Regions from separate parts of the Agromyces cucurbitae genome, predicted to be linked through region 1. Evidence: predicted binding sites of a transcription regulator. Region 1 holds the regulator's gene; each other region holds the start of a gene.
What was found. Region 1 encodes HrcA, which represses chaperone genes, less so after heat shock. Its sites were predicted from a motif close to TTNGCACTCGNNNNNNNCGAGTGCNAA; they were not measured.

Region 1 (3,273 bases):
TCGGGCGCGAGGTGCTCGACGGGCCGACGCGGGAGACCGAGCGGGTGCTCCTCGCGACCCGGATCCGCGAGGGCCTCGAGATCGCCTCGCTGCACGCGGGCGGGCGGCACGCCGTCGCGGGGCTCATCGCCGACGGCCTCGTCGACGCGAAAGCCGCCCTCTCCGGCGTGCTGACGCTCACGCGGAGAGGGCGGCTCCTGGCCGACGCGGTCGTGCGACGACTCAGCTGACGAACTTGATCGACAGCGGGTAGGTGTACGGCTGGCCCTGGTTGGCCTTCACCGCGGCGATGATGCTGAAGATGATCGTCACGACCCAGACGGCGATGAGGATGAAGATGCCGATGATCACGAACGTCAGGATGCTGCCGACCACGTAGGCGATCGCCATGGTGATCTGGAAGTTCAGCGCCGTCGCGGTGTGCTCGCGGATGAACGGCCCCTTGTCCTTGAGGATCAGGTAGCCGATGAGCGCGGGCACGAAGCTGAAGAAGATGCCGCCGATGTGGATCAGCGTCGCCCACAGCTTCTCGTCGGAGGGGCTCAGCGGCTTGTTCTGCTCATAGGGATTCGCGGGCGGGGGAGGCGGGGTGCCCTCGGACATGTTCTCTCCTTGATCGGGCCGCCGGACGGCGGCGCAGGGTCGGTGTCATGCTGGCACAGACGAGCGCGCCGCGGAAGGGTTCCCGCGGCGCGCTCGGCAATACGTCGGCGAACCGGCTACTTGATGAGCCGGATCGCGAAGGGGTAGCGGTAGTGCACGCCGTCCTTCGCCGTGAGGTAGGCGAGGATCGAGAACACGATCACCGTCACCCAGAGCGCGGTCGGCAGGAGCCATGCGACGTAGCTCCAGAAGCCGAAGGTCACGAGCAGCAGCACCGAGTTCACGATGACGATCGCGATGTACGCGAGCACGGCGGTGATCTGGAAGTTGAGGCCCTCCTTCGCCTCGACGTTCGTGAACGGACCGCGGTCCTTGAACACGAGCCAGATGATGAGCGAGGGCAGCGGTCCGAGGATGCCGCCGAGCTGGGCGAGCGAGCCCCAGAGCACGTCCTGCTCGTGGGACAGCGGAGCCGCGGGCTGCGGCGCGGCGGCGGAGGGCGGGGTGGAGTCGCTCATGGGCAGGCCTTTCGGGCGGGGTTTCGAGGGGGAGTCCGGGCGCGCCGGAGGATGGGCGGCGCGCGGGACATCCATACGGTAGCGCCCGGCCCGGCACGCGGCAACGACGCCGGGTCCAGACGTCTCACCGGATGTCGCGATATGATTGGCAGTCGGGCCGGTCGAGTGCCAACACTCGTCGGGCGGCGGTGCCGACGAAAGCGAGGGTCATGGTCTCCGAACGCAGTCTCGCCGTGCTCCGCGCGATCGTGCAGGACTACGTCGCCTCGCGTGAACCCGTCGGCTCCAAGACGATCGTCGAGCGGCACGCGTTCGGCGTCTCGGCGGCGACGATCCGCAACGACATGGCCCTCCTCGAAGAGGAGGAGCTGATCGCGGCCCCGCACACCTCGTCGGGTCGCATCCCGACCGACAAGGGGTACCGCGTCTTCGTCGACCAGCTGACCGAGGTGCGACCGCTGACCGCGGCGCAGCGACAGGCCATCGAGACGTTCCTCGGCGAGTCGAGCGACCTCGACGAGTTGCTCGCCCGCACCGTGCGCCTCATCTCGCAGCTCACGAAGCAGCTCGCCGTCGTGCAGTACCCCAGCTTCGCGAGCGCCCGCGTGCGCCACGTCGAGCTCGTCGCGCTCGCGCCGACGCGCGTGCTCTGCATCCTCATCGCCGATTCGGGCCAGGTCGAGCAGCGGCTCGCCGAGCTCGCGGAGCCCGTCGACGACGAGACGCTCGCCTCGCTCCGGCACCGGTTGAACGAGCTCGTCGCCGGCACGACGATGACGGATGCCACCGAGCTGCTGTCGGGCGAGATCGACGCCGTCGACCGCCGTCATGCTGCCGTGCTGCACACCCTCGCCGCGACGCTCGCCGACCAGGCGCGACAGCAGCGCAGCGACCGGCTCGTCGTCGCGGGCGCCGCGAACCTCGTGCGCACCGAACAGGACTTCGCCGGGTCGATCCTCGGCGTCATCGAGGCGATCGAGGAGCAGGTCGTGCTGCTCAGGCTCTTCGGCGAGATGGCGACCGACGAGCACGCCGTCGCCGTGCGCATCGGCCGCGAGAACGCCTCGTTCGGGCTCGGCGAGACGTCCATCGTCTCGAGCGCGTTCGAGATCCCGGGTCGCGACATCTCGCGCCTCGGCGTCGTCGGGCCGACCCGCATGGACTACTCCAACAGCATGGCGGCCGTCCGCGCCGTCGCCAGATACCTCTCCCGCACGCTCGGCGAGAACTGACCCGCCGCCGCCTGTTCCGGCGGCGCAATCGAAAGGACAAGCCCTCCGTGGCCGACCATTACGAGGTCCTCGGCGTCTCCCGCGACGCCACCCCCGACGAGATCAAGAAGGCCTACCGCCGTCTCGCGCGAGAACTCCACCCCGACGTGAATCCCGGCGCCGAGGCATCCGAGCGCTTCAAAGAGGTGACGCACGCGTACGACGTGCTCTCCGACCCGAAGCAACGGCAGCAGTACGACCTCGGCGGCGGCCAGGGCGGCTTCAACGGCCAGGGCTTCGGCGGATTCGGCGACATCTTCGAGACGTTCTTCGGTGCGAGCCAGCAGAGCCGCGGACCGCGGTCGCGCCGCGAGCGCGGGCAGGACGCCCTGATCCGGGTCGAGGTCGGACTCGACGAGGTGATCTTCGGCACCCACCGCGACATCGAGGTCGACACCGCCGTGCGCTGCGAGACCTGCCAGGGCTCGTGCTGCCAGCCGGGCACCTCGCCCGTGACGTGCGACATCTGCCACGGCTCGGGCCAGATCCAGCGCCAGGTGCGCTCGCTGCTCGGCAACGTCATGACGTCGAGCCCGTGCGGCACCTGCCGCGGCTACGGCACGATCATCGCGACGCCGTGCGCGACGTGCCAGGGGCAGGGCCGCGTGCGCGCCCGTCGCACCGTGCCGGTCGACATCCCCGCCGGCGTCGACACGGGCGTTCGCCTGCAGATGCCCGGATCGGGCGAGGCGGGGCCCGCGGGCGGCCCCAACGGCGACCTGTACCTCGAGATCAAGGTCAAGAACCACGACGTCTTCAGCCGCAACGGCGACGACCTGCTCGCCACGCTCGAGGTCGCGATGGCCGACGCGATCCTCGGCACGACGGCGACCATCCCCGGTCTCGACGGCGACGTCGAGCTCGAGGTGAAGGCGGGCACG
Region 2 (3,273 bases), on a different contig from region 1:
CCTGGCGCAGGCCCCGTTCGTCGGCGGGCAGGCGATCGAGCACTCGGAAGCCCCGCGCGAACGGCGAGTCGAACGCCGTGTCGGCGGTGAGGTAGGCGATGCCGGGGCTCAGCATCCACGCGCCGTTCGCGCGCGCGAGGTCGCCGATGAGGCGCGCCCGGATGACCGCGCCGTCGGGCTCGTAGACGTAGTCGCCGAGGGGACCGTCGGGGGCGTCCTCGCTGTCGGCCGGCGCGACGAGCTCGTGGGCCGCGTCGCCGCGGATGACGAGCGCCGAGCGCCCGATGCCGGGGCGGGCGAGCGCGCCGAGCCAGACGCCGAGCTCGACGACGTCGCCGTCGACCGAGACCCACTGCGCCTCGGCACCGGCCGGCACGACGTCGCGGTCGGTGCCCGGGCCGAGCTTCACGCCGACGGGCATGCGGTCGGCCAGCCCGAACGCGAAGTCGAGGCTCGGCGAATACGCCGAGGCATCCGCGATGCGCGTCGTGGTGCCGCCCGCCGTGGTGCGCCGCGCCGGGTCGAGCCACGCGCCGTCGATGCCGCCGAGCGCGACGTCCTCGGCTCGCGAATGCAGCACGCGGGCGTGCGGGAATGGCGTGAGGTTGAAGGCCGCGATCGCCGCCGTCACCTCGTCGGCATCGGCCGCCGTGACCTCGAGGTCGATCGCGGCCATCGCGAGCGCGTCGCCGCCGATGCCGCAGCCCAGGTCGGCGACGTGGCGCACCCCGGCACGGGAGAACCGTCCGGCGTGCAGCGCCGCGACCTGCAGTCGGGTCGCCTGCTCGAGGCCCGCCTCGGTGAACAGCATGCGGTCGGCGAAGGGGCCGAACTTGGATGCCGCCTTCGCGCGCAGCTTCGACTGGCTGAGCACGGCCGCGACGAGGCCCGCGTCGTACCCCTGCCGCCGGAGCTCGGCGACGGTCTTCACGATGTCGGCCTTCGAGTCCCATGCGGGGAGGGCGTCGAGCAGTCGCAGCCCCTCGGGGGAGAGCAGTTCGACGAGGTCGGAGCGTTCCACGCGGCAACGCTAGCATCGCGCGGGAGACCCCTGTTCGCCTCGCGTGAACGGCATTGGCACTCACGTTGCACGAGTGCCAGAACGCGCCTAGACTCGCTTTAGCACTCTCGCTCTGAGGCTGCTAACCAGTCTTCGTCAAAAGACGGCATTCGTCTAGAAAAGGGGTCAACCGTGTCGGTTTCCATCAAGCCGCTCGAGGATCGCATCGTCATCAAGCAGGTCGAGGCCGAGCAGACCACGGCGTCGGGTCTCGTCATCCCCGACACCGCGAAGGAGAAGCCGCAGGAGGGCGAGGTCGTGGCCGTGGGCCCCGGTCGCATCGACGACAACGGCAACCGCGTCCCGCTCGACGTCGCGGTCGGCGACAAGGTCATCTACTCGAAGTACGGCGGCACCGAGGTCAAGTTCGGCGGCGAGGACTTCCTCGTGCTCTCGGCCCGCGACGTGCTCGCGGTCGTCGTTCGCTGAGCGACTCGAACCCGGCGCGAACGGCCCGGATGCTTCGGCATCCGGGCCGTTCGCCGTTCCTTGCGGCGATGCGGCCGAGGTGCGCGAGCCCGAGGCATCCGATGTCGAATCGATTCGGCCGGGCCGGCCGGCGGGCGTAGGCTGTATCGGTGAATTCCCGCTCCGCACACGCCGAACACGGCGCGATCAGCCGACCGGGTCTCGGCTACGCGATCTCCGCGTACCTGCTGTGGGGCGTGCTGCCCATCTACTTCATCGCGCTGCAGCCGACCGGCTCGGTCGAGATCGTCGCCTGGCGCATCCTGCTGTCGCTCGTCTTCTGCGCGCTGCTCATCACGGTGACGCGCGGCTGGCCGAAGTTCATCGCGCTCCTGCGCAACCGGCGCGTGCTCTTCACGATGGCCGCGGCCGGCGCCCTCATCTTCGTGAACTGGGAGACCTACGTCTACGCGGCGGTGAACGAGCAGGTCGTCGAGGCGTCGCTCGGGTACTTCATCAACCCGATCGTGACCATCTTCCTCGGCGTGCTCATCCTGCGGGAACGCCTCAATCCGACCCAGTGGGTCGCCGTCGGCATCTCGATGGTCGCGGTCGTCGTGCTCGCCGTCGGGCACGGGCAGTTCCCGTGGATCGCGTTGCTGCTCGCGTTCTCGTTCGGCTTCTACGGGCTCATCAAGAAGCGCGTCGGCCCGCGCGTCGACGCCGTCTCGGGGCTCACGCTCGAGACGCTCTGGCTCGCGCCCGTGGCGGGCGTGCAGCTGTGGTGGATCGCGGCGCAGGAGGGGCTCACGATGGGCGCCTACGGTGCGTGGCACGCCGTGCTGCTCTCGCTCGCGGGCGTCGTCACGGCGGTGCCCCTGCTGCTCTTCGCGGCGGCGTCGCGGCGGCTGCCGCTCATCTACATGGGCTTCATCCAGTACTTCGCGCCGTTCATCCAGTTCATCGTCGGCGTCGCGGTGCTGGGCGAGCCGATGCCGCCCGAGCGCTGGATCGGGTTCGGCCTCGTCTGGGTCGCGCTCGCCGTGCTCACCTTCGACCTGGTGCGCAGCGCCCGGTCCGCGAGGCGCGTCTTCGCCGAACCGGTCTGACGTCGCGCGAGGGCGCGAGGATGGCGGATTCCGCAGCGGATGCCGTCGTATGACGCGGATTTCGTGCGTCCGACCCCCGAAAAGGTGTCGAGCGGGTAACGATCCGGCCGGTGTTACCGGGTTGTGACCGGGGTGACTTGTCTCGGTGGGATGCCCCGGCATACTGTCGATCAACGGCGTCGTTACGGCGCTTGATCGTGTAACGAAATTCCTTCAGTCCCAAGGAGCAACATGAGCGTCTTCGCGAAGGCTTCGGCCAAGCGTTCTGCGCGCGCTGCATGGACGGGTCTCGCCATCGTCGGCGTCAGCACCCTCCTGCTCACCGCGTGCACTTCAGGCGGCACCCCGTCGTCGACCGAGAGCGAGAAGCCCGCCGACACCGGCGACGCCCAGCCCGTCGAGGCCGGCGACCGCGACCTCACGCTGAAGGTCGGCCAGATCGCGCCGCAGTCCGGCACCCTCGCGGTGCTCGGCCCGCCCCAGATCGCGGCCGCGCAGCTCGCGGTGAACGACATCAACGCCGCCGACCTCGGCATCACGGTCGAGCTGACCCTCCGCGACGAGGGCGACAGCACGGTCGATGTCGCGACCGGTTCGGTCACCGACCTGCTCTCGCAGGACGTCGCGGCCATCTCGGGCGCTGCGGCCTCCGCGACGACCCGCAACATCTACGAGCAGGTCACGAGCGCGGGCGTC
Region 3 (3,273 bases), on a different contig from region 1:
CCGAGACGGTCGTCTACTACGCGACCCCCGACCTCGAGGGGGCTGCGCGCGGCGTCGCCGGGCTGCTGCCCGAAGCCGACGTCCGGCTGTCCGAGAGCTTCGCCGAGACGGGCACGCCGCTCGTCGTCGTGCTCGGCTCCGACTACGCCGAGGCCACGGCCGGCTGATCTCCGTCGAATCGTTGCCATTCTGCGACCATTCGTTGCGAAACCCCCCTTGTGCCCGGGATGCCGCCTCTGTGAGTATCGGGAATTGGTCGCTCGCGCGCGTGCTGCGCCGGCGCCCTTCGGGGGCGTCGTCCGGTGCTCCGACTGAGCCGGCCCGGTACAGGCGACAGGCACGTGCTGATCGACACACTGCAGTTATGGGAGCAACACATGGCGAACGGAACCGTCAAGTGGTTCAACGCTGAAAAGGGATACGGCTTCATCACCGTCGATGACGGCGGCCAGGACGTCTTCGTCCACTACTCCGCCATCGACATGGCCGGGTACAAGGTGCTCGAAGAGGGCCAGCAGGTCGTCTTCGAGGTCGGCACCGGGGCGAAGGGGCCGCAGGCCGAGGCGGTGCGTCCGGCCTGAGCTTCATCCGAGCGTCCCGAACGCGCCGCCCGAGGGGCGGCGCGTTCGGTGTCTCGGGGCGATCCAACCGGCCGATGGCGGCGCGGTGGATCGCGCGGCGTGTCTCGGCGGCTCCGGGGTCGATCGGGCCGTCGTCGTGGCTACGATGACGGCATGGTGAACGGGGTCCGCCCTGGCGCACGACGCGCAGCCGCCGCGGTCGCGCTCGCCGTCGCTGCGCTCGTCATGACCGCCTGCCAGAGCTCGCCGCCCGAACCGACCGAGGTGCCCACCCCGACGGCCGAACCGCGACCGGTCGGCACCTCCGAGCCCGTCGCGATCGCGTTCTCGCCGCTGCGGGGCACGCAGACCGACCCGGCGTCGCCGGCGCACCCCTCGCTCGCCGTCAAGATCGACGACCACGAGGAGGCCCGGCCGCAGATCGCCCTCAACCGCACCGACCTCGTCTACGAGGAGCTCGTCGAGGGCGGCCTCACCAGGTACGTCGCGGTCTGGCACTCGGACGTGCCCGACACCGTCGGCCCGGTGCGGTCGATCCGGCCGATGGACCCCGACATCGTGACGCCGCTCGGCGGCATCATCGCGTACTCGGGAGGACAGGACCAGTTCGTCGCGATGATGATGGCGACCGGGCTCAAGAACATCGTCTTCGACTACGACGAGACCGGCCTCTTCTTCCGCGCCGACGCGCGACCGGGTCCGCACGACGTGATCCTGCGTTCGAAGGAGGCCGTCGCACGCAATGCGAAGCTCGCGCCGCCGCCCGTGCAGTTCGCCTACGGCACGGCCGACCCGCTCGCCGACCCCGACCTGAAGGCGACGCCCACCGAGCGGATCGCGATCGTCTTCTCCGACGCCCGCAATCCGTCATGGGACTGGGACGCCGGCACCACGAGCTGGCTGCGCTCGCAGGAGGGGCAGGCCGACACCCAGGAGGGCGGCGAGCGGGTGCGTGCGACGAACGTCGTCACGATGCGCGTCGACATCGACTGGCGGTACGGCGAAGTGCCGAAGACGGTGATGGTCGGTTCGGGCGAGGTCCAGGTGTCGAGCGCGGGCCGAACCGCGCACGGCACCTGGAAGAAGGACTCGCAGTCGTCGCCGATCGTCCTGACGGCCGACGACGGCTCGCCGCTGCGGCTCGCACCGGGCAACAGCTGGATCGAGCTCGTACCGAAGTCGGGCTCGGTGGAGTTCACCTCCTGAATCGCGCCGGGCCGGCGGCATCCGGGATGCAGGGACCCCCGGTCGACGGGAGGGCTCGTGTTCGCCGCGAGCGTGCGGGAGCGGGCTCCCGCTCGCTTGCACTCCCAGCACGAGAGTGCCAGAATCGTCTTAGCACTCACTCGTTTTGAGTGCTAAACCACGAATCTTTGAAGACGTCCGAGAAGGGACGAGAGACACACATGGCAAAGATCATTGCTTTCGACGAAGAGGCCCGCCGCGGCCTCGAGCGTGGCCTCAACACGCTCGCCGACGCGGTCAAGGTGACCCTCGGCCCGCGCGGCCGCAACGTCGTGCTCGAGAAGAAGTGGGGCGCCCCCACGATCACGAACGACGGCGTGTCGATCGCCAAGGAGATCGAGCTCGACGACCCGTACGAGAAGATCGGCGCCGAGCTCGTCAAGGAGGTCGCGAAGAAGACCGACGACGTCGCCGGTGACGGCACCACGACCTCGGTCGTGCTCGCCCAGGCGCTCGTGCGCGAGGGCCTCCGCAACGTCGCCGCGGGCGCCGACCCCATCTCGCTCAAGCGCGGCATCGAGAAGGCCGTCCAGGCCGTCGAGGCCGAGCTGCTCTCGAGCGCGAAGGAGGTCGAGACCAAGGAGGAGATCGCCGCCACGGCTTCGATCTCGGCCGCCGACGAGCAGATCGGTGCGCTCATCGCCGAGGCGATCGACAAGGTCGGCAAGGAGGGCGTCGTCACCGTCGAGGAGTCGAACACCTTCGGCACCGAGCTCGAGCTGACCGAGGGCATGCGCTTCGACAAGGGCTACCTGTCGGCGTACTTCGTCACCGACCCCGAGCGCCAGGAGGCGGTCTTCGAGGACCCGTACATCCTGATCGTCAACAGCAAGGTCTCGAACATCAAGGACCTGCTGCCCATCGTCGACAAGGTGATCCAGACCGGCAAGCAGCTGCTCATCATCGCCGAGGACGTCGACGGCGAGGCGCTCGCGACCCTGATCGTGAACAAGATCCGCGGCATCTTCAAGTCGGTCGCCGTCAAGGCCCCGGGCTTCGGCGACCGCCGCAAGGCGCAGCTCCAGGACATCGCCATCCTCACGGGCGGCCAGGTCATCTCGGAGGAGGTCGGCCTCAAGCTCGAGAACGTCACCCTCGACCTGCTCGGCCAGGCCCGCAAGGTCATCATCACCAAGGACGAGACGACCATCGTCGAGGGTGCCGGTGACGAGGAGGCCATCGCCGGTCGCGTCGCGCAGATCCGCAAGGAGATCGACAACACCGACAGCGACTACGACCGCGAGAAGCTCCAGGAGCGCCTCGCCAAGCTCGCCGGCGGCGTCGCCGTCATCAAGGCGGGCGCGGCCACCGAGGTCGAGCTCAAGGAGCGCAAGCACCGCATCGAGGACGCCGTCCGCAACGCGAAGGCCGCCGTCGAGGAGGGCATCGTCGCCGGTGGTGGCGTCGCCCTCATCCAGGCCGGCAAGACCGCCTTCGAGAAGCTCGA

Region 2: a site for HrcA is predicted at 1,075-1,101, ahead of groES (co-chaperone GroES). Genes of this name have one in related genera too.
Region 3: a site for HrcA is predicted at 1,917-1,943, ahead of groL (chaperonin GroEL). Genes of this name have one in related genera too.

The regions. Positions count from the first base shown of each region.
Region 1 is NZ_JBYRES010000003.1:576,237-579,509, reverse strand. Features, by position in the region: gene hemW (radical SAM family heme chaperone HemW) at 1-230, shown strand, start outside; gene AC3RJ6_RS13970 (DUF4870 domain-containing protein) at 223-603, opposite strand; gene AC3RJ6_RS13965 (DUF4870 domain-containing protein) at 720-1,121, opposite strand; gene hrcA (heat-inducible transcriptional repressor HrcA) at 1,331-2,353, shown strand; gene dnaJ (molecular chaperone DnaJ) at 2,401-3,273, shown strand, end outside.
Region 2 is NZ_JBYRES010000002.1:757,319-760,591, forward strand. Features, by position in the region: gene AC3RJ6_RS10380 (class I SAM-dependent methyltransferase) at 1-1,021, opposite strand, end outside; gene groES (co-chaperone GroES) at 1,193-1,489, shown strand; gene rarD (EamA family transporter RarD) at 1,639-2,577, shown strand; gene AC3RJ6_RS10395 (ABC transporter substrate-binding protein) at 2,809-3,273, shown strand, end outside.
Region 3 is NZ_JBYRES010000002.1:926,696-929,968, forward strand. Features, by position in the region: gene AC3RJ6_RS11085 (LytR C-terminal domain-containing protein) at 1-167, shown strand, start outside; gene AC3RJ6_RS11090 (cold-shock protein) at 378-581, shown strand; gene AC3RJ6_RS11095 (DUF3048 domain-containing protein) at 735-1,787, shown strand; gene groL (chaperonin GroEL) at 1,988-3,273, shown strand, end outside.